Regions from separate parts of the Caballeronia jiangsuensis genome, predicted to be linked through region 3. Evidence: predicted binding sites of a transcription regulator. Region 3 holds the regulator's gene; each other region holds the start of a gene.

Region 1 (9,543 bases), on a different contig from region 3:
CGGCGGGTTGGACCTTCGCGCGTTCGGCGACCTTGCGCATCGAGAGGACGGCGACCTCGTCGGGATAGTCGAGAAGGAACGCGGCGCCGGCCTGGAATTGCGGGCTCAGGTCGGGGAAACGATCGCGGATGGTCGCGGCGAGTTGGTCGAAGGTGGGCACGTTCTAGATGCTTGAGGAAGCGGATGCACTATTTAAGCATGAGGGCGATGGGGAACGAGGAAAGCAAGGCCGCTGATCTGCAGGAACAGCGGCTCTTTCTTGAAGCTGGTCGCGAATGCCATCGAAGCAATGCCAAAATAAATGGTTGCCTATTTGCAGCGATTGCAGGAGATCAAGGCGTGATAAATTACCTATCTTCTGATAAATCTAATATTCCGAGTATGGCCGCAATCGTCCCGTCGCTTTCCTCATGCGTGGGCAAAATGCAAGACAAAGCGACTTAAAAGCTGGATGAATGCGAAGGGGCTGAATGGCAAGGTCGATGCCCGCAGTTTTCATGGCTGGTGTCGTAACCAGTTGGTTACTTATCATCAACCCCTTCCCACTGAACAGGGTGCCGATTTTTTCCCTGCGGTGGTCCAACGTGTCATCGAATGCGTCGATCGTGGCCATATACCCGCTGCGCAGTACGGTGCGATTTTGATCGACGAGGGGCATGACTTCCAGCCGGCATGGTTCAAACTAGTGGTGCAAATGGTGTCGCCCGACAGTAACCGACTGCTGGTGCTTTACGACGATGCGCAGTCGATCTTCAATCGAGCAAGTCATCGCGGATTCAGCTTCAAGAGCGTCGGCGTTCAGGCCCAAGGGCGAACGACGATCCTGAAGATCAATTACCGCAATACGCGGCAGATCCTCGAACTGGCCGCTCTGATCGCAAAAGACATCCTCGACCCGAAGGCGACCGACGACGACGGCGTGCCGCTGATCCGTCCGGTCAGTTGTGGGCGAGAGGGACCTCGACCGCTGTTGATCAAGCTTCCGTCGCTTCGGGACGAGGCCTCGGAAGTCGCGCGCCGTCTCGCTCAGGCGCATCAGCAAGGCGTTGCGTGGCAGGACATGGCGGTGGTGTATCGAACGTGGTCGGTTGGCCAGGTTTGCGTCGATGCATTAGACCGGGCCAAGATCCCCTACCAGTGGCAGCAGCAAAACAAGAAGTCGTACTCGCCGACCGCTGACATGGTAACCGTCCTCACCATGCATGCCAGCAAAGGTCTGGAATACCCCTTCGTCGCCATTCCGGGCGTGGGGTTGCTTTCGGCTGCGGAAGACGACCTGGAGCAGGAGGCACGACTGTTCTACATTGCCGCTACGCGCTCGACCAACCAGCTCGTGGTTACGGGCAGCGGCGATTCATTGTTCATGCAGCGACTATTTCCTGATACAGCGTCGGTCCCCGCGTGATACGCACACCGACCGGCTGGGCGGCGGACGAGGCCTGAAGGCCTCGTGCCGGCGCGTGTTTCAAGCTTGTCGGGTGTCTGATCTAACGGGTCTTGTATGCGAACTCTGGTTCTCACTTCGACAAGAACCTGTTGAAGCGATCCCATCGCATCGCAAGCTTGAACATCTTCAGCGCCTTGTCGGTAATGTGGCGGCGGTTGATATCTCTTAGTGAGTCGAGGCGAAAAAAAAGCGGCTCACATCGCTGTGAGCCGCTCTACATCTGGTGGCGAATCAGGGACTCGAACCCCGGACCTGCGGATTATGATTCCGTCGCTCTAACCGACTGAGCTAATTCGCCGAAAGAAGACGAGATTATGGCGAGCGTCGTACAGGCTGTCAACCCCTTCCACGCGAATTCTTAAGAACCGCGTGGAAGGGCAGGCGAAGCCCCCATCAATCCTCGTGATAGACATTCGACTTGCGCGTGTCCTTCACGAACAACATGCCGATCACGAACGTCGCCAGCGCGATCACGATCGGATACCACAGGCCAGAGTAGATATCGCCCCTGGCCGCGACGATCGCGAAGGCCGTCGCCGGCAGGAAGCCGCCGAACCAGCCATTGCCGATGTGATACGGCAGCGACATCGACGTATAGCGGATCCGCGCCGGGAACATCTCGACCAGCATCGCCGCGATCGGCCCGTACACCATCGTCACGAAGATCACGAGGATCGTCAGCACCACGATCGCCATCGGCCAGTTGATCAGCGCCGGATCCGCCTTCGCCGGATAGCCCGCGCTCTTCAGCGTGCCGGCGAGCGTCTTGTCGAACGCCGCGCCTTGCGCCTTCGCGTCGGCGGCCTTGCCGTCGTACGTGTTCACCACCGTCTCGCCGACCTTGATCTGCGCCTGCGTGCCCGCGGGCGCCGCCACGTTCTCATAGTTCAGACCCGCCTTCGACAGCGCGCTCTTCGCGATATCGCAGGAGCTCGTGAACTTCGCCGTGCCCACCGGATTGAACTGGAACGAGCACTCGTCCGGATTGGCGATCACCACGATCGGCGACTTCTGCGTCGCGGCTTCGAGCGTCGGGTTCGTGTAGTGGGCGAGCGCCTTGAAGAGCGGGAAGAAGCTCAACGCGGCGATCAGACAGCCCGCCATGATGATCGGCTTTCGCCCGATGCGGTCCGACAGCGAACCGAAGAACACGAAGAACGGCGTGCCGATCAGCAGCGCCACGGCGACCATGATGTTCGCGCTGGTGCCATCGACCTTCAGCGTCTGCGTCAGGAAGAACAGCGAATAGAACTGGCCCGTGTACCACACGACCGCCTGGCCCGCCGTCAGACCGAAGAGCGCGAGCAGCACGATCTTCAGGTTCTTCCACTCGCCGAACGCTTCCGTGAGCGGCGCCTTCGAGGTCTTGCCTTCCGCCTTGATGCGCTCGAATACCGGCGACTCATGCAGCTTCATGCGAATCCACACGGACACAGCGAGCAGCAGGATCGACACGAGGAACGGGATGCGCCAGCCCCACGCGCCGAACTGTTCTTCGCCCATGATCGTGCGCACCGCGAGAATCACGATCAGCGAGATGAACAGGCCGAGCGTCGCGGTGGTCTGGATCCACGCCGTCCACGCGCCGCGCTTGTTCGAAGGCGCGTGCTCCGCGACGTACGTCGCCGCGCCGCCGTACTCTCCGCCGAGCGCGAGACCTTGCAACAGCCGCATCGCGATGAAGATGACCGGCGCCGCGATGCCGATCGTCGCGTATCCCGGCAGGAAGCCGATCAGGAACGTCGACAGACCCATGATCACGATGGTCACGAGGAACGTGTACTTGCGCCCGACCATATCGCCGAGCCGGCCGAACACGATCGCGCCGAACGGACGCACCGCGAAGCCCGCGGCGAAGCCCAGCAAGGTGAAGATGAAGCCGGCCGTCGGATTGACGCCTGAAAAGAAAGTCTTGCTGATATAGACGGCGAGCGAGCCCGCCAGATAGAAGTCGTACCATTCGAACACCGTGCCGAGCGACGAGGCGAAGATGACTTTCTTCTCCTCCGCCGTCATCGGTGCGTGTGACACGCGCCCCTCAACCGTAGCCATGTATCGTCTCCTGATTTGAATTTTCGAATACATCGGTCCGCGACTAGGCGGCTCCGGTGCAAAGATTATTGGAACGAAAACTTACGGCGTTCTGACGCGGTGACTGACGGGCAACATCGAGGGTATAACTGGCATGTTCGCGGAATTGGCGGGCATGTGTTTCGAACGATCGTTTAAATTCTTTTAATCTCGTTCTTCTCGCGCGGGCAAACGCGCTGCGCGAGACTTACGCTCAGGGTTTGTCCCGGGCAGGAAAAACCCGCTGGAGGCTCACCCTTACGAGGGTTCCGGCGAGTCTCGGGCTCTCCTGATACACATGATCCTCGATGGCGAGCGAGCCGCCGTGCATCGTCGCGATCTCCTTCACGATCGCAAGGCCGAGTCCGCTGCCATCGCCCTCGCGCCCGAGTATGCGATAGAAGCGTTCGACCACGCGCGTGCGCTCCGCTGCCGGAATGCCGAGGCCCGTGTCTTCCACTTCGAGATGCACGAGATCGAGATCGTTATCGTCGGTCCGCACGCGCACGGTGATGCGCCCGCCTGCCGGCGTGTAGCGGATCGCGTTGTCGATCAGGTTCGACAACATCTCCCGCAACATCACGACGTTGCCTTCCACCTCGACCGGAAACGGCGGCTCTTCATAACCGAGGTCCATGCGCTTCGCGAGCGCGGCCTGCACCCAGTCGCGCACGGCGAGCCGCGCGAGATCGGTCAGCACGATGGGCGTGAATATCTGCCCCGTCGCACGATTCTCGGCGCGTGCGAGCGCGAGCAGTTGCGTCACGAGGCGCGCGGCATGCTCGGAACTCATCGCGATCTGTTCGAGCGAGTGCTGCACTTCCGTCGATACATCCTGGCGCATCGCCAGTTCCGCCTGCATGCGCAGGCCCGCAAGCGGCGTCTTCATCTGATGCGCGGCATCGGCGATGAAGCGCTTCTGGAACTCCATGTTCTGTTCGAGGCGCGTGAGCAGATCGTTGAACGACGCGACGAGCGGCGCGATCTCCGGCGGCGCGCTGCCCGCCTGGAGCGGCGAGAGATCGTCGGGGCGGCGCGCGCGGATGTTCGACTGCAGCGCATGCAGCGGCGCGAGCCCGCGCGACAGCCCGAACCATACGAGGATGATCGCGAGCGGCAGGATCACGAACTGCGGCAGGATCACGCCCTTGATGATGTCGTTGGCGAGCTGGCTGCGCTTGTCGAGCGTCTCGGCCACCTGCACGAGCACCGGTTGCGCGCTGTCTGGATCGCGGCCGGGCGCAAGGCCGGGCAGATCGACAGTCGTATACGCGACGCGGATGTCGTTGCCGCGCAGCACATCGTCGCGAAACTCGACGATGCCCGGCTGCGGACGATCGTCGTCGTGCGGCAAGGGCATGTCGCGGTCGCCGCCGACCAGTTCGCCGCGCGTGCCGAGCACCTGGAAGAACACGCTGTCGACGTTGTCGGCGCGCAGGAAATCGCGCGTCGCGTCCGGAAGCCGCAATTCGGCGACGCCGTTGACCGGCTGAATCTGGCGCGCGAGCACGTAGGCGTCGGCTTCGAGCGCGCGGTCGAACGGCCCGTTCGCGATCGACTTCGCGACGAGATACGTCACCGCGATGCTCATCGGCCAGAGCAGCAGCAGCGGCGCGAGCATCCAGTCGAGAATCTCGCCGAAGAGCGAGCGCGGATGCGTCTCGTCGTCGGGCTCGAGTTCGTCGGGCGGCGCGAAAGGGTTGGCATAGCGCGCGTCGCGCTGGGCGTCGGAATCGTCGGCGCTCGCTTTTGCGTGATTATTTGACTTTCGCGACTCGGGCGATTCGGTGGAAGCGGGCGACGCCATGCAGGCTACTTATAGTGTTGGCCGGCGGCGACGCCCGACGGTTGCGGGCCCGCGCCGTTCGTGCCGGGCGCCGTGACGCCCGCTTTCTCCAGCGTGTAACCCAGGCCGCGTACCGTGATGATCTTCGCGCCGCTCGGCTCGATCTTTTTGCGCAACCGGTGCACGTAGACCTCGATCGCGTTATTGCTGACTTCCTCGCCCCATTCGCACAGGTGATTGACGAGCTGTTCCTTCGACACGAGCCGGCCGGTTCTTTGCAACAGCACTTCCAGCACGCCGAGCTCGCGCGCGGACAGATCGATGACCTGATCGCCGATCGTCGCGATGCGCCCGACCTGATCGAAGGAAAGCGAGCCGTGCTTGACGACCGTCGGGCCGCCGCCCGCGCCGCGCCGTGTGAGCGCACGCACGCGTGCTTCGAGTTCGTTTAGCGCGAAGGGCTTGGCCATATAGTCATCCGCGCCGAGGTCGAGGCCCTTGACGCGTTCATCGACGCTGTCGGCGGCGGTCAGGATCAGCACGGGCATCTGCGAGTTGCGCGCGCGCAGGCGGCGCAGGACTTCGAGACCGGACATGAGCGGCAGGCCGAGATCGAGTATCAGCAGGTCGAAAGTCTGCAGGGAAAGCGCGGTGTCCGCCTCGACGCCATGCTTCACATGGTCGACGGCGTATCCCGATTGGCGGAGTGATCGGACGAGGCCGTCCGCGAGTATGCTGTCGTCTTCGGCAATGAGGATTCGCATCGTCGTGTGCGCCTTATATTGCCGGCACCGTTTGTCGCCCGGCGCGGCGGTCTCCAGGTGTTTCGTAGTTTTAGCGCGTCTCGCGCGGCGTGGAAAAAAAGCTGCGCCACGCGGTTGCATGCTTGCAAAAACTACTGTTTTTTTATACAGTGTCTGCGTGAGTGTGAAGCGTGGTTTCGTATGCTCGATCGAGCAACGGAAAAGCCCGTGAACACTGCCTCAGACGCCGTTCATCATAGCAAAGGACGATTCATGGAAGAAAGCAAGAAAGGCCCGGCTGGAATGACTGCGGAAAAGAGCAAGGCCCTGGCCGCCGCGCTCTCGCAGATCGAAAAGCAATTCGGCAAAGGGTCGATCATGCGGCTCGGCGCAGGTGAGGCGGTCGAAGACATTCAGGTGGTTTCCACCGGTTCGCTCGGACTGGACATCGCGCTCGGCGTCGGCGGCTTGCCGCGCGGCCGTGTCGTGGAAATCTACGGTCCGGAGTCGTCGGGCAAGACCACGCTCACGCTGCAAGTGATCGCGGAGATGCAGAAGCTCGGCGGCACGGCGGCGTTCATCGACGCAGAACACGCGCTCGACGTGCAATACGCGCAAAAGCTCGGCGTGAACGCGCAGGATCTGCTGATCTCGCAGCCGGACACGGGCGAGCAGGCGCTGGAAATCGCGGATGCGCTGGTGCGCTCCGGCTCCATCGACATGATCGTCATCGACTCGGTCGCGGCGCTCGTGCCGAAGGCGGAAATCGAAGGCGAAATGGGCGACTCGCTGCCGGGTCTGCAAGCGCGTCTGATGTCGCAGGCGCTGCGCAAGCTCACCGGCACGATCAAGCGCACGAACTGCCTCGTGATCTTCATCAACCAGATTCGCATGAAGATCGGCGTGATGTTCGGCAACCCGGAAACCACCACGGGCGGTAACGCGCTCAAGTTCTATTCATCGGTGCGTCTGGATATCCGCCGTATCGGCTCGATCAAGAAGAACGACGAAGTCATCGGCAACGAGACGCGCGTGAAGGTCGTGAAGAACAAGGTGTCGCCGCCGTTCCGCGAAGCCATCTTCGACATCCTGTACGGCGAAGGCATCTCGCGTCAGGGCGAAATCATCGATCTCGGCGTGCAGGCGAAGCTGGTCGACAAGGCCGGCGCCTGGTATAGCTATAACGGCGATCGCATCGGTCAGGGCAAGGACAACGCGCGTGAATTCCTGCGCGAAAATCCGGACATCGCACGCGAGATCGAGAACAAGATCCGCGCATCGTTGGGTGTCGCCGCGTTGGGCGAAGCTGCTGTCGCAGGCGCTGCAACGGCCGACGACGAGTAAGCATCAGGCTTGAAGGACGATGCAGAAGCGTCGGTTCGGATCGAAGGCTGACACGGCGGATGAAGGAACCGAAAGCGGTTCCGACTCTGCCGATCGCTACGAACGAAGCAGCGAGCGGCGTGGTGCATCGTCGAAGTCGAGCGGCTTCAAACGCAGTAACAAGCAGCGCGCCGACGCGAAGTCATTCGCGTCGGCGCGTCGCGTTTTTGAGCCAGTCAAAGACGGCGAAAGCAGCGAGGATGCGAGCGATCGCGCCGCGCGTCTGGAGCAAGCGCGCGCCTTGCTGAAGCAGGCGACCGAGCAGCCGAAGGCACGTCCCGTTGATCGCGCGTCGCAGCCGGCCACGCCCGCAAGCAAACCCTCCGAACCCGATCTCACCCCCTTCACGGACCCGTTCGAAGACGCCGATCCTTTCGAGCCCTTCGAGCAATGCGCGCCTGCCGGGCCGGCACCTGTCGAATCGGCCGAACCGGTCTACAGCCGCTCCAGTCAACGCGCCCGAAAGCCTTCGGCGAGCGAAGTCAACAATCCCAAACGCCCGCAGCGCTCGCTGAAAGGGCGTGCGCTCGCGTTTCTCTCGCGGCGCGAATACAGCCGGGCGGAGTTGTCGCGCAAGCTGCGCCCGTACGTCGATGAAGCCGATTTGCTCGAATCGCTGCTCGACAGCCTCGAACGCGATGGCTGGCTGTCGAACGAACGCTTTGTCGAGAGCGTCGTGCATCGGCGGGCGTCGCGAATGGGCGGCAGCAGGATCATCAACGAGCTGAAGCGCCATGCCGTCGGCGATGAGCTCATCAGTGAAACCGCTGACAAACTCGCGCAATCCGAAACCGCGCGCGCCCAGGCCGTGTGGGAGAAGAAGTACGGCGTGCCGCCCGCGACGCCTGCGGAACGTGCGAAGCAAGCGCGCTTTCTGGCCGCGCGCGGCTTTTCCAGCGGCACCATCGGGAAGATACTGAAGGGCGGCGACGAGGACTGGAGCGAAGACATCGTCGACGACTGAATGTCGGCCTGTCTCTGCCGAAACCGCACGCACGTTTCATTCGTGGAACGCATGTCCGGCTCCAAATACCCAATATGCTAAAATTCCACGGTTTCCCCCGTACCGGCTCACTTCCAGCATGCCTCTCTCGCCTCCCGCTCCCCGACAATTGCGCCACCGTCGCGCGATTAGGCTGGAAGCGTTCGAGCGTGACGACGGCCTCTGGGATATCGAAGCCTGTCTAACCGATGAGAAGCCGCGCGACTTTCGCCTCGCCACGGGCGTCCGGCCACACGGCCTGCCGATCCATGAACTCTGGCTGCGCATCACCATCGACCGCAAGCTCACCATCGTCGACGTCGAAGCATCGTCGGACTGGTCGCCCTATGGCGCGCTGTGCGCCGAGTCCAATCCGGTCTATCGCAAGCTCATCGGGCTCAATCTGCTCCAAAGTTTTCGCCGCGAAGCCACCAGACTGCTGCGCGGCGCGGCCGGCTGCACGCATCTCACCGAACTGTGCGGCGTCCTGCCGACCGCAGCCATTCAGGCATTCGCCGGCGACGTCTGGAAGATCGAAGACGGCAATCCGTTCAATCAATCCGACGCCGCCAATCCCTCCACGACCGCACCGCAGGACGAGCCGCCGTTTCAGCTCGGCCGATGTCACGCGTTGCGTTTCGACGGCCCCGCGGTCAAAGAGTATTACCCGCGCTGGTTCGGCCACGCACCCGCCGGTCAAACGGACACCGGCACAACGGTACAGGACAGGCCGGAGACAAAGTCCGCCTCGTAGCGCGCAGGCAGCGCTTGCGCGCACGCATGGAATTCAAACAAGAATCGAAAAATAAGCGGTTCAAGCACATAGAAGTTCACTCCAACTCTCAGACTGAAGGAATCACGCATGAAGATTCACGAGTACCAGGGTAAGGAAATCCTGCGGAAATTCGGCGTCGCGGTCCCGCGCGGCAAACCCGTGTTCTCGGTGGATGATGCGGTCAAGGCCGCGGAAGAGCTGGGCGGCCCGGTTTGGGTCGTCAAGGCGCAGATTCACGCCGGCGGCCGCGGTAAGGGCGGCGGCGTGAAGGTCGCGAAGTCGATCGAGCAGGTCCGCGAATACGCGAACCAGATCCTCGGCATGCAGCTCATTACGCACCAGACCGGCGCCGAAGGC
Region 2 (9,543 bases), on a different contig from region 3:
TGTCGCGACCAGCCAGAGGTTGTATGTGCCGTGCATAGTTGCGAATAGCCCGAAGACTCGATTGCGTGAGCGTCTTATCGGCTTACGTCCGGCGATCTTTAGCCCCGGATGAGGAATATTCGCAATGCGCTTTCGGCGAACGTCAAAGCTGCGAATCGAGCAGCGCGGCGACGTGCTCCAGCAGCTTTTCGGCGAGCGGACGGCGGCGCCAGTCGTCGAGCGTGATGCGTTTCGCGCGGGCGACGTCTTCATCGAAAATCACCGTCTGTTGGCGCGCGAAATCGCGGTCGTAGATATTCAGGTTGGCCTCGTCGTTGAGCTTGAACGAACGGCTGTCGAAGTTGGTCGAGCCGACCGACACGAGATACTCATCGACGACGATGAGCTTGCAGTGGAACATCGTCGGCTGATATTCGTACATTTCGACGCCCGCCGCGAGCAGGTCGCCCCAGCACGCGCGCGACGCCTCGCGCACCGTGTGCGTGTCGATGCGCTTGCCCGGCGTGATGATGCGCACGCGCACCCCGCGCTTCGCCGCCTCGACGATCGCGTTGATGGTCAGCTTATCCGGCACGAAGTACGCGCTCGACAAATGGATGGAGCGCGTCGCGGCGGTGATCGCCATGAGATACATCAACTGCATGTCGTCGCTGCCGCCCGAGGGCGAGCTGCTGAACATATGAGCGCAGCCTTCGCCCACGGCCTCGATGTGCGGAAAATAGGTCGGGCCGTGCAGCACGTTGCCCGTCGCCTTGATCCAGTTGTCCATGAAGACCGCCTGCATCTGCCCGACCGCGGGGCCTTCGACGCGAAAATGCGTGTCGCGCCAGTGCTTCTCGTCTTGCGCGTGCCCGGTCCATTCCTCCGCGATGCCCACGCCGCCCGTGAACCCGATGTGCCCGTCGATAACGAGCAGCTTGCGGTGAGTCCGGTCGTTCATGCGCCCGAGCCCTGTCCAGTGCGGCTTGTGATACTGGATGACCTCCGCGCCCGCGTCGCGCAGCATCTTCAGGTAGCGCTTGTCCATCTTCGACGAACCGACCCAGTCGAGCAGCACGTGCACCGCGACGCCCGAGCGCGCCTTGTCGGACAGCGCGTGTGCGAAGTCCTCGCCGATCGCGCCCGACCAGTAGATGAAGGTCTCGAAGGTGATGGTTTCGCGCGCCGCGCGGATGCCTTCGAGCATCGACGGAAAGATCGCGTCGCCGTTCACGAGCACCTCGAAGCGGTTGCCGCCGATGACGGGCGGCCCGAGCAGCAGGCCCATCGAACGGATGAATTGCGGATCGTCGCTCGTGTAGAGCCGCTCGATCTTGTGCTCGATCTTCTTCTCGCCGCTCGTCAGATTCGCGATCACCAGCACGACGACGAGCGTCACGACCACGGTCAGGATAATCAGGGCAATCGTCAGCATGCGTGGGCCTCGCGAAGCGAACATTCGTCCGGAATCATAGTGCAAGCAGGTTCCGGACCGCGCATGTTTCGACTTCGCTGCGCTTAGATCGGCGCTTCGATCAGCCCTTCGCGGGCATCCAGCCCTGTTCCTGGCCGAGCTTGGCGATCTGCTTGGCGATGGTGTCGCCGAGACGCTTCTCGTCGGACGACACGCCCGCGTGCTTCGTCTCCGACACGGCATGCAGCCCGCCCGACACCGCCAGCGAACTCGCGACATGCCCCGCCGCCGCGCCGACGCCCGCCATTTCCGCGACGCCCGGCGCGTGGCCGCTGTCGGCTTTCGCGTCGAACTGTTCGAGCAGTTGCGGCGCGCCATGCGCCGGCTTGAAGACGAGCTGCACGGTCGCGCCGACCTTGCTTTCGCCCGCGCCCAGGCCGATCACCATGCGGCGGCGGCGATTGCCCGCGTCGATCGTGTTGATGCTGCCTTCCACCACCAGCACGTTCTGGTCTTGCGGCGGCGGCACGTCGGCGCGGATCGCGCGCAGACCCATCGACTGGAGCTTCGCGACGATCTCGTTCGCGACTTCCTCGCGTGCCGCGACTGCATCTTGCGCCTGCTTCTGCGCCTGCGAGTCACCGGACATCGAGGAGCTGATCTTCGAGATCAGGCCGTGGTTGTCGAGCTTGACCTCGCTTGCATCGCTCGCGAAGGTGTAGACGTAGATGTTGTCGGGACGCACGGCGGGCGTGGCCGCGACGGTCTGCACATACTGGCCGCCGTACTGGTTGTATTGGCCCGATGCCTGTGCGGGATTGCTCGCGCAGCCGGCGAGCAGCGCCGTGCCGACGACCAGGCCGGCGAGCGCCGCGCCACGCGCTTTCTTGAAGACCGCGTTGAGCGACGAGAATTTGATCGAGCTGGACATGTTGCGCCTCCGTACCGGCCGCGCCGGCAATTAATGTGTGGATTCGTGGATGCGTGACACGCCTCTCGGTTCTCGCTGCTGCTTTCGTTCTCGATCACGCAGACGCAACTATGGGCGATGGCCGCGGCGGAGGCTATCGAGCATTTATGTCGCGGGGTTTCACGAGCCGCTAACGCCCGTGGGACAAGGCTTACGCGGATTCTGGAACCTAGCGGATCGATCGGATTGACGCGCCCTATCCAGGCGTGTTGTGACCGGCTTCATTGCGCCTCGATTCGAACCAGCGGCCGAAGCTGCTTTCGAATTTCATGCTGCCCTGATGGATCAGACTGGAACGCGTGTCGATGACCGGCCGCACGCCGATTCGCGCCACGCGCCGGCAGAACGCGTAATCCTCGGACAGATAAAAGCCCGTTTCGGGATCGATCATGGTGTCGAAGAACGCATAGTGGAAATCAGTGGCTCCACGCGTGGCGGTTACACCCAGATCGCTTTCGTAGGGCGTGTAGCGCAACTCCGGAAAGTGCCGCATGAGAGCGACGAAAACCTCGCGTTTGATCAGCATGAAACCGGTAGGCGCATCGACGACTTCGAGGAAACCGTCAGCGTCCGGGGCATCGGCGGCCACGCGTGCGCTGACCGGAAACCGTCCATAGCGCGCACGAAAATCGGAATGCCGCGTGCCTGCTGGCAATGCCGCTTCGAGACCGCCTTGCGGCCAGCCTTCTGTTTTCTTCGGATAGACGCCCGCCGCGACCAGACGGTCCGCCCGCACGAGCCGCAGCACGTCTGCGGCCGTGAAGCCGATATCGCTGTCGATCCACATCAGGTGCGTGAACTCCTCATTCGCGAGAAAGTTCGCGACCATCACGTTACGCGCCCGCGTGATCAGACTTTCGAAGTTGTTGAACCCCACGGTGAAGGTAATTCCGCTGTGGAAACGGCTGTTCACCAGATCGAGCAGGCCGTTGATGTAGCACGTCGTGGCGGAGCCTCCGTAGCTCGGCGTCGCGATATAGATATGCGTCGGCTTGACAGGCGCGTTCATGGGCTTCCACGGAGGAGATCGATTACGCGCAGTATAGTTTTTTTATTCTGTGATCCTAACTAGAAAGCTCCTAAGTGGAGGTTATATCTTCAATGATGCGCACGGTTGCTGCAAACCGGTCCGCTTCTGGTTACCATCCTCGGAACCCGTCGCGCAGGCGCGTCGACGCAATCCGCAACTCGTTCGAAGGAGCAGAGATGGATCTCAAGATCGCCAACAGGCTCGCGCTGGTATCCGGATCGACTAAAGGCATCGGTCATGCGATCGCCGTGGCGCTGGCGCGCGAAGGTGCGCGCGTGATCGTCAACGGCCGTTCGCAGGCGTCCGTCGATGCGGCGCTCGCGAAACTGCGCGAACTCGTGCCGAACGCGCAGGCCGAAGGCTTCGCCGGCGACGTCTCGGACGCCGCGCAGGTCGCGGAACTCGTGAAGCGCTTTCCTCAGGTCGATATTCTCGTCAACAACATGGGCATCTTCGATCCGAAACCGTTCGAGGAAATCGCCGACGAGGAATGGCTGCGCTTCTTCAACGCCAATGTGATGTCGGGCGTGCGGCTCGCGCGCGCGTATCTGCCGAAGATGAAGGAGCAGAACTGGGGCCGCGTCGTGTTCATCAGCAGCGAAAGCGGCATCCAGATTCCCGTCGAGATGATTCACTACGGCATGACGAAATCGGCGCAAATTGCGATCGCGCGCGGCCTCGCGGAAACCTGCGAGGGCACGGGCGTCACGGTCAATTCGGTGCTGCCGGGGCCGACGAGTTCCGAGGGTGTCACCGATTTCGTCGAAAAGCTTTCGGGCGGCAAGAGCTTCCACGACTTCGAGACGCAGTTCTTCGAGGAAGCGCGTCCGACCTCGATTCTCAAGCGCTTCATCACGCCCGAGGAAATCGCGAACATGGTGGCGTATGTGTGCTCGGAACTGTCATCGGCGACGAACGGCGCGGCGTTGCGCGCGGACGGCGGCGTGATTCGCGCGGCGTTCTGAGCTTATCGGCCGCCGAGTTCGCGCGCCCTTTCGAGCGCCTCGACGATGGCCGCGACGGTTCGTTCGCGCGCGGCTTCGTCGTTCTGGCGTAGCGCATACGACGGGTGATACGTCGCGACGACCCATTTGTCCCGATACGGCACGACGCGCCCGATATGCGCCGATAACGTCGCGCGTCGTCCGAAGAGCGCCGCCAACGCCGTCGCGCCGAGCGTGACGATCACGCGCGCGCCGACCTCGTGCAACTCCTGTTCGAGCCAGTACGAGCACGCTTCGACTTCCTGCTGCGCGGGCGTCTTGTGAAGACGCCGCTTGCCGCGCGGCTCCCACTTGAAATGCTTCACGGCGTTGGTCAGATAGACCTGCTCGCGCGGCATGCCGGCACGCTGCATCGCGTCGTGAAGCAGTTGCCCCGCCGGGCCGACGAACGGCTCGCCCTTCAAATCCTCCTGATCCCCGGGCTGTTCGCCGAGCAGCATGATGCGCGCATCGGACGGACCCGCGCCGCGCACCGCCTGCGTCGCGTTGCGCCACAGATCGCAGCGGCGGCAGGTGTCGAGCGACGTGGGGGCGTCGCGTTCGGGCTGTGCGTCCTGCGCCTGCACCTGCACCGCCCTGCCGCCGAGCGCGCCGACGCTTTGCGCCTGCGCGACGCGTCGTGCGCCGCCGCGCGCATCGCTCACGAGTTTCGGAATCAGCGCGCCTTCCGGCAGCCCTTTCCAGAAACGCACCGGCATATGCTGTTCGAGCGCGGCTTCGTTCAGGCGCGCGGGGTTGAAAATGCTGCCGTAGTAGGTCATCCAGAGCGCTTCGGTGGCGTCGGGCGTATCGACGGCATGTTCCGATGCCAGCGCGCGGCGGCGTTCCAGTTGCAGGCGCTCGCCGTCGAACATCGCGGCACCGTCGGGCGTCGCGATCAGCCACGTCGAGCGTCCCATGCGCGCCGCGAAATGCTCCGCGCCCCAGGCGAGCACGTCGTGTCCGGGCTCGTACCACGCGACGTATTCGGGCGCGCCGAGCGACGCCTCGCGCTGCCGGAAGCGCACGTACGCGATCATGTCGTGCTGTGCGCGGCGCACTGCCTTCGCCATTTTGTAGAGGCGCGCGCCGTCTTCATCGGCGGGCGATGCAACCGCGCGGTCGCCCTGCGCCCAACGCCAGAGAACACGATAGAGAAAGCTCCAGCGATGCGAGTCGCGGAAATGCGCGGCGTCCTTCAAGAGCGACGCGAGTTCGCGTGAGACGCGAATTTGCGGTGCGTCCGCCGCGTTTACCCCACTTACCGATTGCGCCGGTTCGCTGAACAGCGCCGGTTCCCCTTGCGGCGTGCGCCAGTCGATCGATTCGGGCGTGAGTCCTCGCGCGAGCGCATCGAGCGCGGCGGCGCGCCAAGCGTCGAAATCGTCGTCGATGAGAAGGACATGCATCAGATCAGCGAAAGCTGCACGGGCTCCGTCGCGAGCGCGCGCCGGAGATTGTCCGAGGGCGCCTCGCCGAGCGGCGGCCGGTAATCCGCCGTGACGACGAAAGGCTTCACCTTGTCCATGGCGCAGCGCAATTTCACGAGATCCTGATAGCGCACGCGCCGCGCGCGCCGCAACTCGACAATCCGCTTCGCGTTGCGCATACCGATGCCCGGCACGCGCGCGATCATGCGCGCGGGCGCGGTGTTCAGATCGACGGGAAAGCGGTCGCGATGCGCAAGCGCCCAACCGAGCTTCGGATCGATATCGAGCGGCAGATTGCCGGCGTCGGCGAGCAACTCGGCGGCCGCGAACCCATAGCCGCGCATCAGAAAGTCGGCCTGATATAGCCGATGTTCGCGCAAAAGCGGCGGCGCTTTCGACGGCACGCCGGATGGGCTGTCGGGAATCGGACTGAAGGCCGAGTAATAGACGCGCTTCAACTGATATGAGCCGTACAGCGTTTCGGCGGTGCCGAGGATCGTGCGATCGTCGGTGTCATCCGCGCCGACGATCATCTGCGTGCTTTGCCCCGCCGGCGCGAAACGCGGTGCGCGCGGCTCCGCTTCCGACTCCTCGCGCGCGACGCGGATATTGCCCATCGCCAGCTTGATCGTGCGGCCGCTCTTTTCGGGCGCGAGACGTTCGAGACTGATTTCCGTCGGCAACTCGATATTCACGCTCAGGCGGTCAGCGTAACGTCCCGCTTGCGCGATGAGTCCGGGATCGGCATCGGGAATCGTCTTCAGATGGATATAGCCGCGAAAATGGTGCTTCTCGCGCAGCGTCTTCGCGACGAGGCCGAGCTGCTCCATCGTGTAGTTCGATGAACGAATTACACCTGAACTAAGAAAAAGTCCGTCGATGTAATTGCGGCGATAAAAGTCCAGCGTCAGGCTAACGACTTCATCCGGCGTGAAGCGGGCGCGCGGCACATTGCTGGAACGGCGGTTGATGCAGTAACGGCAGTCGTAGAGACAAAAGTTCGTCAACAAAATCTTGAGCAGCGAGACGCAGCGGCCATCCGGCGTGAAGCTGTGGCAAATGCCTGAGCCGGTGCTGGCGCCGAGGCCGTCGATGCCGCGCGACTCGCGTTTCGGCGCGCCGCCGCTCGCGCATGACGCGTCGTATTTTGCAGCGTCGGCGAGGATTTCGAGCTTTTCGGAGAGATCCATCTTGAATATGATACTGTATGTATATACAGTATCTCACGAGAGGTAAGGAGTCAAACGCAAATATGCTTGCGCACGCTTCGCGCCTGCCCGCGAGTCATCTTCCCGGAGCCCGTTTATGCGATTCGACTACAAGACGTTCCATATCGATTGCACCGCGCATCACGACCAGGACGGCAGCTACTACGCCCACGCGAAGATCACACATCTGCCGGACGAACACACGGCGCATGTGGAAGTTTTCGAATCCGGCGAACTGGATTCCTTTGCCAGCGAATCGGACGCTGTCCATTGCGCGCGGGCATGGGCCATCGAATGGTGTGACGAGGCGCTTGCGTAGTTATCGCGCGTCTTCCCGCAGCATGGTTTGACGCAACGCCGCCGCGCGCTTGCGCGCGGCACGGCGATTGCGCAAGTCAAACGGTGACACCGCAGCATTTTGCGAGGCGGTGCGCATCGAGACCATCGATCAACGGGAGGACACCATGAAAAACGCGAAGAGAACTCTGCTTGTATCGGCACTGATGCTGGGCTTGTCGGGCGCAGCGTTCGCGCAGGGCGCGGGCGGCGGTGCCGGTGGCGGTACGGCCGGCGGCAACGGCGCTGGCCAGGGCGGGACCGGCATGAGCACGCCAAACGCCAACGGTGTGACGGGCACGACGTCGGGCGCTTCGGGCGCAAGCACAATGGACTCGTCTCACAGCAACAAGATGCACAAGAACAAAAAGAGCAGCATGGACTCGGGTGCGTCGAGTGGCGGTGCCGGGAAGTCAAACTAAACTGCATTGAAGTCAGTTCCTAAGCGCGCTCGGGTCTCTTCGTGAGACCGAGCGCGCTTTTTCTTCAACTCCGCGGCACTCCCCACCAAAGCATCCCTACGAGATAGGGATTTCTCCCGCTCCCTCATCCCCGTAACTTAAGCCCTGAGCGCTATTCATTGCGCCGACGCGTCTTCTATCGTCGCGTCGGGGGAAGCATGTTGCGGCGAGTTAGCCATTGCGCTCGATCCCATCCATCGATAAAGCTGCAAGGAGTCCGAGAATCGTGTTTCCCGGCTGCTTGTGCATTCGTTTCAAGGAGCTGGAGCATGAAGGCAAAAGTCAATCCAAAACTTTTCGCGATGATGGCCGCGGGCGCGATCGTCGCCAATGTCGGCACGGCACACGCTCAGGGCATGCCCGCCGACGCGCAGCAACTCGTTCAGACGATGCGTCCGATGTACATGTCGCAAGCCACGCCCGAACAGGACCAGACCATCGCAACGCGCGCTGCTCAAACCGATGACGCCGCGTACGGCGGCATGGCCGCGGGCGCAAACGCATCCGCAAGCGGTCGCGCTCAGAGCGGCTGCCGCGACGCGGCCCGCTGCGACATCTTCTTCGGTCAGTAAGCGGACATCGTCCTACCCAAAGCGAGTCGTCCATGCGAATGACGCGATGACCGACTCGCCCGGTTTCAGCACCGCGCCGCCCTTCATCGCGCGGTCGGTATCGAGGTTCACCCAATCCGCCACGTTGCTCACCGGCTCGACGCAGAGCAAATCGGGATGCGACGCCGGCGCGTACACCACCATGTGATCGAACGGCGTCTCGGCGTCGAGCGTGATCGCGCGCCCTTCGTCCGGCCACGCGATCGTCGCCGTGCGCGACCAGCCGGCGAAGTTGTTATCGAGATCGAATGCATCGGCGGACATGCCTTCTTTCGACGCCATCGCATCGACGCACGGATGCGCTCCCGCATGCGTCGGCAACAGATCGGGCGTGCTATGCCACATTGCCGCGACGTGCGCGTGAACGCGTGTGTTTCGCGTGCGTGGATAGTATGGATGATGTCCCATGCCGAAGGGCATCGGCCGATCGGACAGGTTGCGCGCGGAGATCGTGACCGTTAGCGTGTGGGCATCGAGTGCGAATTCCTGCGTCGCTTCATACGCAAACGGCCAGTGATGCGCCGCTGCTTTCGAAGGCTCGTGCGAAAAATGCAGGCACGCGCGCGACTCCGACACCTCGCCCACGCGCCACGGCAAGCGCCATGCGTTGCCGTGAAGCGCATGCGCAAAGGCATTGCCATCGCCGGACAGATCGACGAGCGCATCGTCGAACCGAAAGCGCGCATCGCGGATGCGGTTGCAGTACGGCAGCAGCGGAAAGCTCGCCATGCCGAGCGGATCGCGGGCGGCGAGCGCGGTGGGCGTCGCGGGACGCAGCCAGTCGATCGAACGGCCATCGCGTATTTCGTCGAAGGCCGCGATCGAGCCGCCCACATGCGGCGCGAGTAGCACGCGCCGTGCGCCGTAACGCAGCTCGACGAGCGTGTCGGACAGTGCGGCGCTCAATATGCGAACTGCCGGTAGCTTTCGTCGAAGGTGCGCGCCGTCTTCTCGACCAGCGGATTGAAACGCAGGAGACGCCGCGCGCGCGCGGGCAATTCGGCGAACACGTCGCGCGGCACGTCGATATGCACCTCGGGCCGGAAGTACCACGCACGGCTGTAGCCGATCACCACCATCGGACGCGGCTCGCCGCTCAGATTCGGCGTGCCCCGATGCAG
Region 3 (9,543 bases):
TTGTCGACGCCGACGACGCCCGCCTTGTAGCCCGCCGTCTTCGATGCGTCACCGGCGGACCCGGCGATGGTGCCGCCCGTCGCCAGCACGGCGATGCGAGGGAGAGAGGAAGTATTCATGCCGGCGATTGTAAATCAGCCGGCATGCGGATCACGCCGTTTCGCGAAGCTGGGCCGCGATCTGCGCTTCTTCGAGCTGCGGCGCGAACATCTCGATCAATCGATACGCATACGCCCGCAAAAACGCGCCCTTTCTCAAGCCGACACGCGTCGTGCTGGCCTCGAACAGATGCTGCGTATCGAGCGCGACGAGCTCGGTGTCTCGCTTCGCGTCGTAGGCCATCGCCGCGACGATGCCGATGCCCATGCCGAGCTCGACATACGTCTTGATGACGTCGGCATCGATCGCGGTGAGCACGATATCGGGAATCGCGCCCGCGCTCGCGAACGCCTGGTCGACGTGCGAGCGGCCGGTGAAGTCCTGGTCGTAAGTGACGATCGGATATTCGGCGATCTGCTCGAGCGTGATGTTCTCGCGGCCGACGAGCGGATGACCCTTCGGCACGACGACCGTGTGATGCCACGAATAGCACGGAAACGTGACGATATCCGGATAACGGTCGAGCGCTTCGGTCGAGATGCCGATATCCGCCTCGCCATTGATGATCATCTGCGCGATCTGTTGCGGACTGCCCTGGCGCAGCGCGAGATGCACCTTCGGGAACACCTCGGTGAACTGGCGGATGACCTTCGGCAACGCGTAACGCGCCTGCGTGTGAGTCGTCGCGACGACGAGATGGCCGTTGTCCTGATCCGCGAACTGGCGCGCCACGCGCCGCAGGTTCTCCGCGTCGAGCAGCATGCGCTCGATCAGCTGATGCACCTCCTTGCCCGGCTCGGTGAGACCCGTGAGACGTTTGCCGCGGCGAATGAAGATATCGACGCCGAGCTCGTCCTCCAGATCCTTGATCTGTTTCGACACGCCCGACTGCGACGTGTAGAGCACGTTGGCGACCTCCGTCAGATTCATGTTCTGACGCACGGCCTCGCGCACGAAGCGCAATTGCTGGAAATTCATGTGAAACCTCTCCGCGATCCTTTTATGTTGTTATCTCATTGCGCCGGCGACGGCGCCGGAAAGACGCGCAGCGCGCGCGGCACGGCCGTCACGCCGTCGCCGACATCGAGCTTGAGCGCGCGCCATGCCTCGCGATCCAGTTCCGCCTCGATCACGCCGCCTGCGCTGCCTTCGAGCTCGACACGCACCGAGCCGCCGAGCGTCACGACGCGCCGCACGCCGACCACGATGCCGTCGCGATGCGTGCCGTCGGCGGGATACAGCGCGAGATCGTGCGGACGCACATACGCGAGCGCCCGGCCCCTGAAATGCGCCTCCGCGGCGATCGGGCTCGCGGCGCCATCGACGACAAAGCCGCCGGCATCGACATTGCCCTGCAGCCGGTTCGCCGCGCCGAGAAACTCGTACACGAACGACGTCTGCGGATGATCGTACACGTCTTGCGGACTGCCCACCTGCTCCACCCGCCCATGATTCATCACGACAATGCGGTCCGCCACTTCGAGCGCCTCTTCCTGGTCATGCGTGACGAAGAGCGTCGAGATATGCAGATCGTCGTGCAGGCGGCGCAGCCAGCTGCGCAGTTCCTTGCGCACCTTGGCATCGAGCGCGCCGAACGGCTCGTCGAGCAGGAGCACTTTCGGCTCGACGGCGAGCGCGCGAGCCAGCGCGATGCGCTGCCGCTGTCCGCCCGACAGTTCGGACGGAAAACGCTCGGCGAGCCAGTCGAGCTGCACGAGTTTCAGCAGTTCATGCACCTTCTCGCGGATCACGGCTTCGCTCGGACGCTCGCGGCGCGGCTTCACACGCAGGCCGAACGCGACGTTCTCGAACACCGTCATGTGCCTGAAGAGCGCGTAGTGCTGGAACACGAAGCCGACCTGCCGCTCGCGCGCGCCGACTGCCGCGACGTCTTCGCCATGCAGCACGACCTGGCCCGCATCGGCGAATTCGAGGCCCGCGATGACCCGCAGGAGCGTGGTCTTGCCGCAGCCCGAAGGCCCGAGCAGCGCGACGAGTTCGCCCGCAGGAAAATCGAGCGTGACGTTGTCGAGCGCGGTGAAATCGCCGAAGCGTTTTTGCAGATTGCGAACGTTGATGCTCATGATGTTGTCGGCCTCTTCAATTCTGTGCGGGTGTCCGGGTTTCGCTGATGGCTTGCGACATGCGCCGCTCCGCGAGGAGCTTGAGCGCGAGCGTCACGAGCGCGAGCAGCGCAAGCAGCGACGCCACCGCGAACGCGGCCGAGAAGTTGTATTCGTTGTAGAGAATTTCGACGTGCAGCGGCATCGTGTCGGTCTGGCCGCGGATATGGCCCGACACCACCGATACCGCGCCGAACTCGCCCATCGCGCGCGCGTTGCAGAGAATCACGCCGTAGAGCAGGCCCCACTTCACGTTGGGCAGCGTCACGCGCCTGAAGATCTGCCAGCCCGATGCGCCGAGCACGTGCGCCGCTTCCTCTTCGTCGTTGCCCTGCGCCTGCATCAGCGGAATCAGCTCGCGCGCGACGAACGGGAACGTCACGAAGATCGTCGCGAGCACGATGCCCGGCACGGCGAAGATGATCTGCACGTCATGCGCGGCGAGCCACGGACCGAACCAGCCTTGCGCGCCGAAAATCAGCACGTAGATGAGACCGGAGATCACGGGCGAAACCGAAAACGGCAAATCGATGAGCGTGGTCAGGAGCGCCTTGCCGCGAAAATCGAACTTGGCGATCGCCCACGAAGCGGCCAGCCCGAACACGACGTTCAGCGGCACGGCGATCGCCGCGGTGATCAGCGTGAGCTTGATCGCGGACCACGCATCGGGATCCTTCAGCGACTCGAAGTAATAGTCGATGCCCTTCGCGAACGCCTGCACGAACACCGCGACGAGCGGCACGACGAGAAAGAGCGCAAGAAACACGAGCGCGATGCCCGTCAGCAGCCAGCGCACGGCGCGCGGTTCGGTGACGGGATTGAGGCCGCTTGCGCGCACGCGTGCGGCGGCGTGCACCGGAAGCGCCTTGCTATCGGGCGTGCTCATACCTGACCTCCGCCCGGATGTCCGACATGCAGCGAAGGCCCGGCCGCGACGGCAGGCGCCGCGCCCGTCTTGCTCGTGCGCCGCTGGAGAAACCATTGCAGCGTGTTGATGAAGAGCAGCATCAGGAACGACACGCACAGCATCACGACGGCAAGCGCGGTCGCGCCGGCGTAGTCGTACTGTTCGAGCTTTGTGATGATGAGCAGCGACGTGATCTCGGATTTCATCGGCACATTGCCCGCGATGAAAATCACCGAGCCGTACTCGCCGAGCGCACGCGCGAACGCGAGCGCGAAACCGGTCAGGAGCGCGGGAAACACCGAAGGCAGCACGACGCGGCGAAACGTCAGCCAGCGCGTCGCGCCGAGGCACGCGGCGGCCTCTTCCTGCTCGCGCTCGAACTCTTCGAGCACCGGCTGCACCGTGCGCACGACGAACGGCAAGCCGATGAACGTCAGCGCGACGAGCACGCCGAGCGGCGTGAACGCGACCTTGATGCCGAGCGGCGCGAGATATTGCCCGATCCAGCCGTTGCCCGCATAGACCGCGGCGAGCGAGATGCCCGCGACGGAGGTCGGCAGCGCGAACGGCAAATCGACGATCGCATCGACGATGCGCTTGAACGGAAACGTGTAGCGCACGAGCACCCACGCGACGAGAAAGCCGAACACCGCGTTGATGAGCGCGCCGCCGAGCGCGGCACTGAACGTGAGCCGATAGGACGCGAGCACGCGCGGCGACGTGACCGCGCGCACGAACTGCGCCCAGTCGAGCGTCGCGGTCTTCGCGAAGGTGGCGGCAAGCGGAATCAGCACCACGAGGCTTAAGTACGCCACCGTGATGCCGAGCGTCAGGCCGAACCCGGGAAGCGCGCTCGGCTTCTTGAATGTGAGGGTCGTCATCCTTGATTGATCCTTTTCTTGCGCCGGGGTAGGGCGCGTCGCTGCTTCGGGCGCGCGGCGTCATTGACGCGCCGCGTCGCCCGCTCTTTCGCTTACTGCGGCTGATAGATCGAATCGAACACGCCGCCGTCCGCGAAATGCGTCTTCTGCGCCTTCGTCCAGCCGCCGAACGTGTCGTCGATGGTGTAGAGCTTCAGCTTCGGAAACTGCTTCGTGAGTTCAGCGGGCACCTTGTCCGAACGCGGCCGATAAAAATTGCGCGCGGCGATCTGCTGTCCTTCGTCGCTATATAGATACTTGAGATAGGCGTCGGCGAGCTTGCGCGTACCGTGCTTGTCGACGACCTTGTCGACCACCGCGACCGGCGGCTCCGCGAGAATGCTCACCGACGGCACCACGATCTCGAACTTGTCCGTGCCGAATTCCTTCACCGAGAGGAACGCCTCGTTCTCCCACGCGATCAGCACGTCGCCCTGGCCGCGCTGCACGAAGCTCGTCGTGGCGCCGCGCGCGCCGGAATCGAGCACGCCGGCGTTCTTGTAGAGCTTCGTCACGAAGTCCTTGGCGGTCTGGTCGTTGCCGCCCGGCTTGTGCTGCGCATACGCCCACGCCGCGAGATAGTTCCAGCGCGCGCCGCCCGAAGTCTTCGGATTCGGCGTGACGATCGACACGCCGGGCTTGGCCAGATCGTCCCAGTCCTTGATGTGCTTCGGATTGCCCTTGCGCACGAGGAACACGATCGTCGAGGTGTACGGCGACGCGTTGTCCGGCAGACGCTTCTGCCAGTCCGCGTTGACGAGTCCCTTGGACGCGAGCGCATCGATGTCGTAGGCGAGCGCGAGCGTGACGACATCGGCCTGCAGACCGTCGAGCACCGCGCGCGCCTGTCCGCCCGAGCCGCCGTGCGACTGCTTGAAAGTGACCGTTTCGCCCGTGTCGGCCTTCCACTTCTTCGCGAACGCCTGATTGAAGTCCTGATACAGCTCGCGGGTCGGGTCGTAGGAGACGTTCAGAAACGACGTCTGCGCAAACGCCGACGCAGCCAGCCCGACGCCCGCCGCCGTCAGCGCTGCCGCCGCGAGCACGCGCCGCGCGCCCTTGCCCAATCCCAGTTTGATGCTTTGCATTCCCCGTTCTCCGTCTTATCGAATTGACGGAATCAGTCTATCGAGGCGTCTATATGATTAGAAATAATCGTTATTCACTTTTTTATACGTAAAACTGCTAAGAAGCATATTCCTGGGTGGAAGAAGCGACGGCGGCGGCGAAACGCGTCCTCGGCTGCGGCGGGCGGACGAACTTAAAGTAAAGCTTGAAAAGCGCGAAATACTGTATAAAAATACAGTCAACTGTCCATCCATACAGTGCACCCAGGGGCCAGAGCCTGTGACAAAGACATCAAAACTTACCGCGCGGCAGCAGCAGGTCTTCGAACTGATCCAGCGCGCGATCGACCGCACGGGCTTTCCGCCGACGCGCGCCGAGATCGCGGCGGAACTCGGTTTCAGCTCGGCGAATTCGGCCGAGGAGCACTTGCGGGCGCTGGCGCGCAAGGGCGTGATCGAACTGGCGGCGGGCTCGTCGCGCGGCATCCGGCTGCTCGGCGACGCCTCGCGCATCGATCGCTCGGAGGAACTGCCGCATCAGTTCACGCTGCCGCATCAGAGCATCATGCAACTGTCGCTGCCGCTCGTCGGACGCGTCGCGGCAGGTAGCCCGATCCTCGCGCAGGAACACATCTCGCAGCATTACGCATGCGATCCCGCGCTCTTCTCCAGCAAGCCGGACTATCTGCTGAAAGTGCGCGGCCTGTCGATGCGCGACGCCGGCATTCTCGACGGCGATCTGCTCGCCGTGCAGAAGCGCACCGAGGCGAAGGACGGACAGATCGTCGTCGCGCGTCTGGGCGACGACGTCACGGTCAAACGCTGGAAGCGTCGTCCGGACGGGGTCGAGCTGATCGCCGAGAATCCGGACTACGAGAACATTTTCGTGCGCTCCGGCAGCGGCGATTTCGCGCTGGAAGGCATCGCGGTTGGCCTGATTCGTTCTGGCGAGTTCTGAAGTCTCCGCCCGGCAAGGGCGGGGAGCGAAAAGCGCGGGCAAATAGTTCGCTCATGTTCAGAAAGAGATAAGAATGGGACAAGAAATGTCCCATTGACATCGCAAGATAGCCTCACCAACCGCTTTAACGCTCAGTCGAGGCGGCTCAAACACAACAAGCATGACGGCCGCCGTGCGCGGTGCGCCGCGGTGCGTCCTATCGTCTGGAGAGTCATCATGGAACGTTTTGCCCGTCTGCTGCCCTTCCGTCAGTTTGGCCGCCTGCGCCATCTGCGCACGCTGATCGCATGCGGCACGCCGCACGCCGAAACCGCCCCCGACCTCTTCGACGACATGCCCGCGCTGCCCTCCCGGCAGCCGGCTTTCGCGCGCGTGTCGCTGAGCAGCACGGTGCACGCGGAGCCGGAACAGCGCGCGCCGGTGCGCGTCTATCGCGGGCAATCGCGCGTGATTCTGGTGGGCAAGATCGACGAAGTGTCGCGCATGATCGACCGTTGCATCGCGGAGGAAGACGCGGGGCTCGCCGGCGGCATCCTCGCCTGAATCGGGGCGGAACGTGAATTCACGGGATTTATCGCGCGCCGGCGTGGTCAATCCCGGATTCACGTTTTGCAAAGAGGCTTCGTCGTCGCATGTCCCGCACTACCCGCTCTGTCGCTACCGCGTTCGTTGTCCTGATTCTCGTCGCGGCGCTCGCTTTTATTTACGCGTCACCTTATATCGCGCTGAATCGCGTGAAGCGCGCAGCCGATGCCCGCGACGCGCAGACCGTCAACCAGTACGTCGATTTTCCCGCGCTGCGGGCGAGCCTCAAGGAACAGGTCGGCGCACTGCTCACGCGCCGCGTCGATATTCAAAAGAGCGGCAATCCGCTCGCAATCATCGGGGCGATGATCGGTGCGGCGCTCGTCGGTCCTCTCGTCGATTCATATGCGACACCGGACGGCGTCGCGGCGATTCTGAACGGCATTCCGCCGCGCGGCGATCCGGGCGAGCAACCGCCGCAAGCCGGAAACGGTGCATCGGCAACGCCGTCGAACGCGCCGGCCTCGGGCGTCACGGCCGCGCAGCAGGCGCCCAGGGAACCGCCACAGACCACCGCCGGTTATCGAAGCCTGAACACGTTCGTCGTCACCTATCAGCACGGCGCCGGAGATGCGCGTTACTCGGCGATCTTTCACCGCTACGGCCTCGTGTCATGGAAGCTCGTCGCGGTCGATCTCAATGGCTGACGATCAGGCGCCGGCTTCGGCCTTGACGGGCTTGGCCGCGTAAGCCGCTTCGTCTTCCGCTTCCGCCGATTCACCCGCCTGACACACGGCCACGAGAATGCTGCACTTCACGCGGTCGAGCAAGGGCGTGTTGCCCGCGCCCATCCACCAGCGCGCGAGACCATTGCGGCAACGATGCCCGACCACCACGAGATCGACCTGAAGGCTTTCGGCAAGCGCGGCGATCTCGTCGATCGGATGCCCGAACGCGAAATGTCCCTGCGCCTGAAGACCGCGTTCGCGGAGCCACTCGACGCCTTCCTGCAGAATGTCGCGCGCGGCCTCTTCGAAGCGTCCGCAGGCCATATCGGTTAGCAGTCCGGCGCTCTGCGCGATGCTCGAGCGCATATCCACCACCGCGAGGACGTGCGTCTCGGCATTCAGATCCAGCGCGAGATTCGCGCCTTGCCGCAATGCCTTGCGACCTTCTCTGGAGCCGTCATAGCAGAGCAGGATTTTTCGGTAGCTTTCCATCATGACCTCCCTGGCCAACTTGCCCTTCGCGCCCGCCCGACGCGACCCGAAGCGCGATTTACCCGCGGCGTTGCTTCATCATCGTGCGTCGCCCCTTGGGTGACAACGCTGGAAAACGCTTACCGACGCGAACATGCTAGCTCGCACCGTGCCAGAACTCCGAACACGCCGACGGACAAGCCTCTGGCACTTTCGGCCGGAACCGGTTCAGCGCCCGTCGCACAGGTTTGACACGCGCTCGCCGCACGCGGTTGCACGCCAGGCATCGCCTTGGTGCAATGGATTACACTAGCCCGCTGGATTTCCCCTACGCGATTTTCCTGCGGCACGAATGCATGACTGATCAAACATCACGCGAGTCCGATGAAAGCGGCGCGCCCGCCATCGAGTTCAGCGAAGTAAGGAAGCACTACGGTGAGCGCACCGTGGTCGATGGTCTGTCGTTCGATGTGCGGCCCGGCGAATGCTTCGGACTGCTCGGCCCGAACGGCGCGGGCAAGACGACGACGCTCAAGATGCTGCTCGGCATCACCTCGCCCGATAGCGGTGCGATCCGTCTTGTCGGCGAGCCGGTGCCCGCACGCGCCCGTTTCGCGCGCGAACGCGTGGGCGTCGTGCCGCAATTCGACAATCTCGATCCCGATTTCACGGTGCGCGAAAACCTGACTGTGTTCGGCCGCTACTTCGGTCTCACCGGCGCGCGCATGGATGCCCTCGTGCCTTCGCTGCTGGAGTTTGCGCGCCTCGAGAGCAAGGCCGATGCGCGCGTCGGCGAACTGTCGGGCGGCATGAAGCGGCGTCTCACGCTCGCGCGCGCGCTCGTCAACGATCCCGATGTTCTCGTGATGGACGAACCCACCACCGGACTCGATCCGCAAGCGCGGCATATGATCTGGGAGCGCCTGCGCTCGCTGCTCGCGCGCGGCAAGACCATCCTTCTGACGACGCATTTCATGGAAGAAGCCGAACGTCTTTGTGATCGCCTTTGTGTGATCGAGGAAGGCCGCAAGATTGCCGAGGGACGGCCGCGCGATCTCATCGAATCGGTGATCGGCTCGGATGTGATCGAGATCTATGGGCCCGATCCGCAGGCGCTCGCGGCGGAGCTCGAACCGTTCGTCGAGCGCATGGAAGTGAGCGGCGAAACGCTCTTTTGCTATGTCGACGATCCGCAGCCCGTGCATGCGCGCGTGAAAGGCCGCGCGGACGTGCGCTATCTGCATCGTCCGGCCAATCTCGAAGATGTTTTCCTGCGTCTCACGGGACGTGAGATGGTGGACTGAAACAATGGATACGCTCGAACCATCCCGTATCGGACGAAAACGCGAGTCGAAGCGCGCGGAAAATTTCACGCCGCTATCCAGCGCGCTGCCCGCCAATGCGACGCACTGGATGTCGGTCTGGCGGCGCAACTATCTCGTCTGGAAGAAGCTCGCGATCGCCTCGATGATCGGCAATCTCGCCGACCCGATGATCTATCTCTTCGGTCTGGGGCTGGGTCTCGGGCTGATGGTCGGGCATGTCGACGGCGTGTCGTATATCGCGTTTCTCGCGGCGGGCACGGCGGCATCGAGCGTGATGATGTCCGCGAGCTTCGAGGCGATGTACTCGGGCTTCTCGCGCATGCACGTGCAGCGCACGTGGGAAGCGATCATGCATACGCCGCTCACGCTCGGCGACATCGTGCTCGGCGAGATCGTATGGTCCGCGAGCAAGTCGGTGCT

Evidence for each region. The regulator LexA, encoded in region 3, represses DNA repair genes until DNA is damaged. The targets are predictions, from matches to a motif close to ACTGTATNNNNATACAGT.
Region 1: the regulator LexA is predicted to act here: its motif matches at 6,201-6,218, upstream of recA (recombinase RecA).
Region 2: the regulator LexA is predicted to act here: its motif matches at 7,009-7,026, upstream of PQR08_RS20145 (putative DNA modification/repair radical SAM protein).

Annotation. Positions count from the first base shown of each region.
Region 1 covers NZ_JAQQDB010000010.1:160,949-170,491, forward strand. The annotation lists gene PQR08_RS13195 (MurR/RpiR family transcriptional regulator) at 1-160, opposite strand, end outside; gene PQR08_RS13200 (DEAD/DEAH box helicase) at 452-1,405, shown strand; tRNA gene PQR08_RS13205 (tRNA-Met) at 1,669-1,745, opposite strand; gene PQR08_RS13210 (MFS transporter) at 1,841-3,499, opposite strand; gene PQR08_RS13215 (sensor histidine kinase) at 3,732-5,324, opposite strand; gene PQR08_RS13220 (response regulator transcription factor) at 5,330-6,067, opposite strand; gene recA (recombinase RecA) at 6,320-7,390, shown strand; gene recX (recombination regulator RecX) at 7,410-8,393, shown strand; gene PQR08_RS13235 (DUF2889 domain-containing protein) at 8,512-9,165, shown strand; gene sucC (ADP-forming succinate--CoA ligase subunit beta) at 9,274-9,543, shown strand, end outside.
Region 2 covers NZ_JAQQDB010000018.1:31,286-40,828, reverse strand. The annotation lists gene PQR08_RS20175 (putative bifunctional diguanylate cyclase/phosphodiesterase) at 1-36, opposite strand, end outside; gene cls (cardiolipin synthase) at 143-1,414, opposite strand; gene PQR08_RS20165 (DUF4410 domain-containing protein) at 1,515-2,324, opposite strand; gene PQR08_RS20160 (hypothetical protein) at 2,560-3,372, opposite strand; gene PQR08_RS20155 (SDR family NAD(P)-dependent oxidoreductase) at 3,570-4,358, shown strand; gene PQR08_RS20150 (UdgX family uracil-DNA binding protein) at 4,361-5,785, opposite strand; gene PQR08_RS20145 (putative DNA modification/repair radical SAM protein) at 5,785-6,996, opposite strand; gene PQR08_RS20140 (hypothetical protein) at 7,112-7,333, shown strand; gene PQR08_RS20135 (hypothetical protein) at 7,401-7,772, shown strand; gene PQR08_RS20130 (hypothetical protein) at 8,081-8,383, shown strand; gene PQR08_RS20125 (aldose 1-epimerase) at 8,396-9,328, opposite strand; gene PQR08_RS20120 (phytanoyl-CoA dioxygenase family protein) at 9,325-9,543, opposite strand, start outside.
Region 3 covers NZ_JAQQDB010000034.1:40,703-50,245, forward strand. The annotation lists gene PQR08_RS28650 (asparaginase) at 1-119, opposite strand, end outside; gene PQR08_RS28655 (CysB family HTH-type transcriptional regulator) at 151-1,077, opposite strand; gene PQR08_RS28660 (sulfate/molybdate ABC transporter ATP-binding protein) at 1,113-2,183, opposite strand; gene cysW (sulfate ABC transporter permease subunit CysW) at 2,200-3,204, opposite strand; gene cysT (sulfate ABC transporter permease subunit CysT) at 3,105-4,010, opposite strand; gene PQR08_RS28675 (sulfate ABC transporter substrate-binding protein) at 4,103-5,137, opposite strand; gene lexA (transcriptional repressor LexA) at 5,397-6,074, shown strand; gene PQR08_RS28685 (hypothetical protein) at 6,291-6,617, shown strand; gene PQR08_RS28690 (DUF2939 domain-containing protein) at 6,707-7,306, shown strand; gene PQR08_RS28695 (universal stress protein) at 7,310-7,819, opposite strand; gene nodI (nodulation factor ABC transporter ATP-binding protein NodI) at 8,155-9,102, shown strand; gene PQR08_RS28705 (ABC transporter permease) at 9,107-9,543, shown strand, end outside.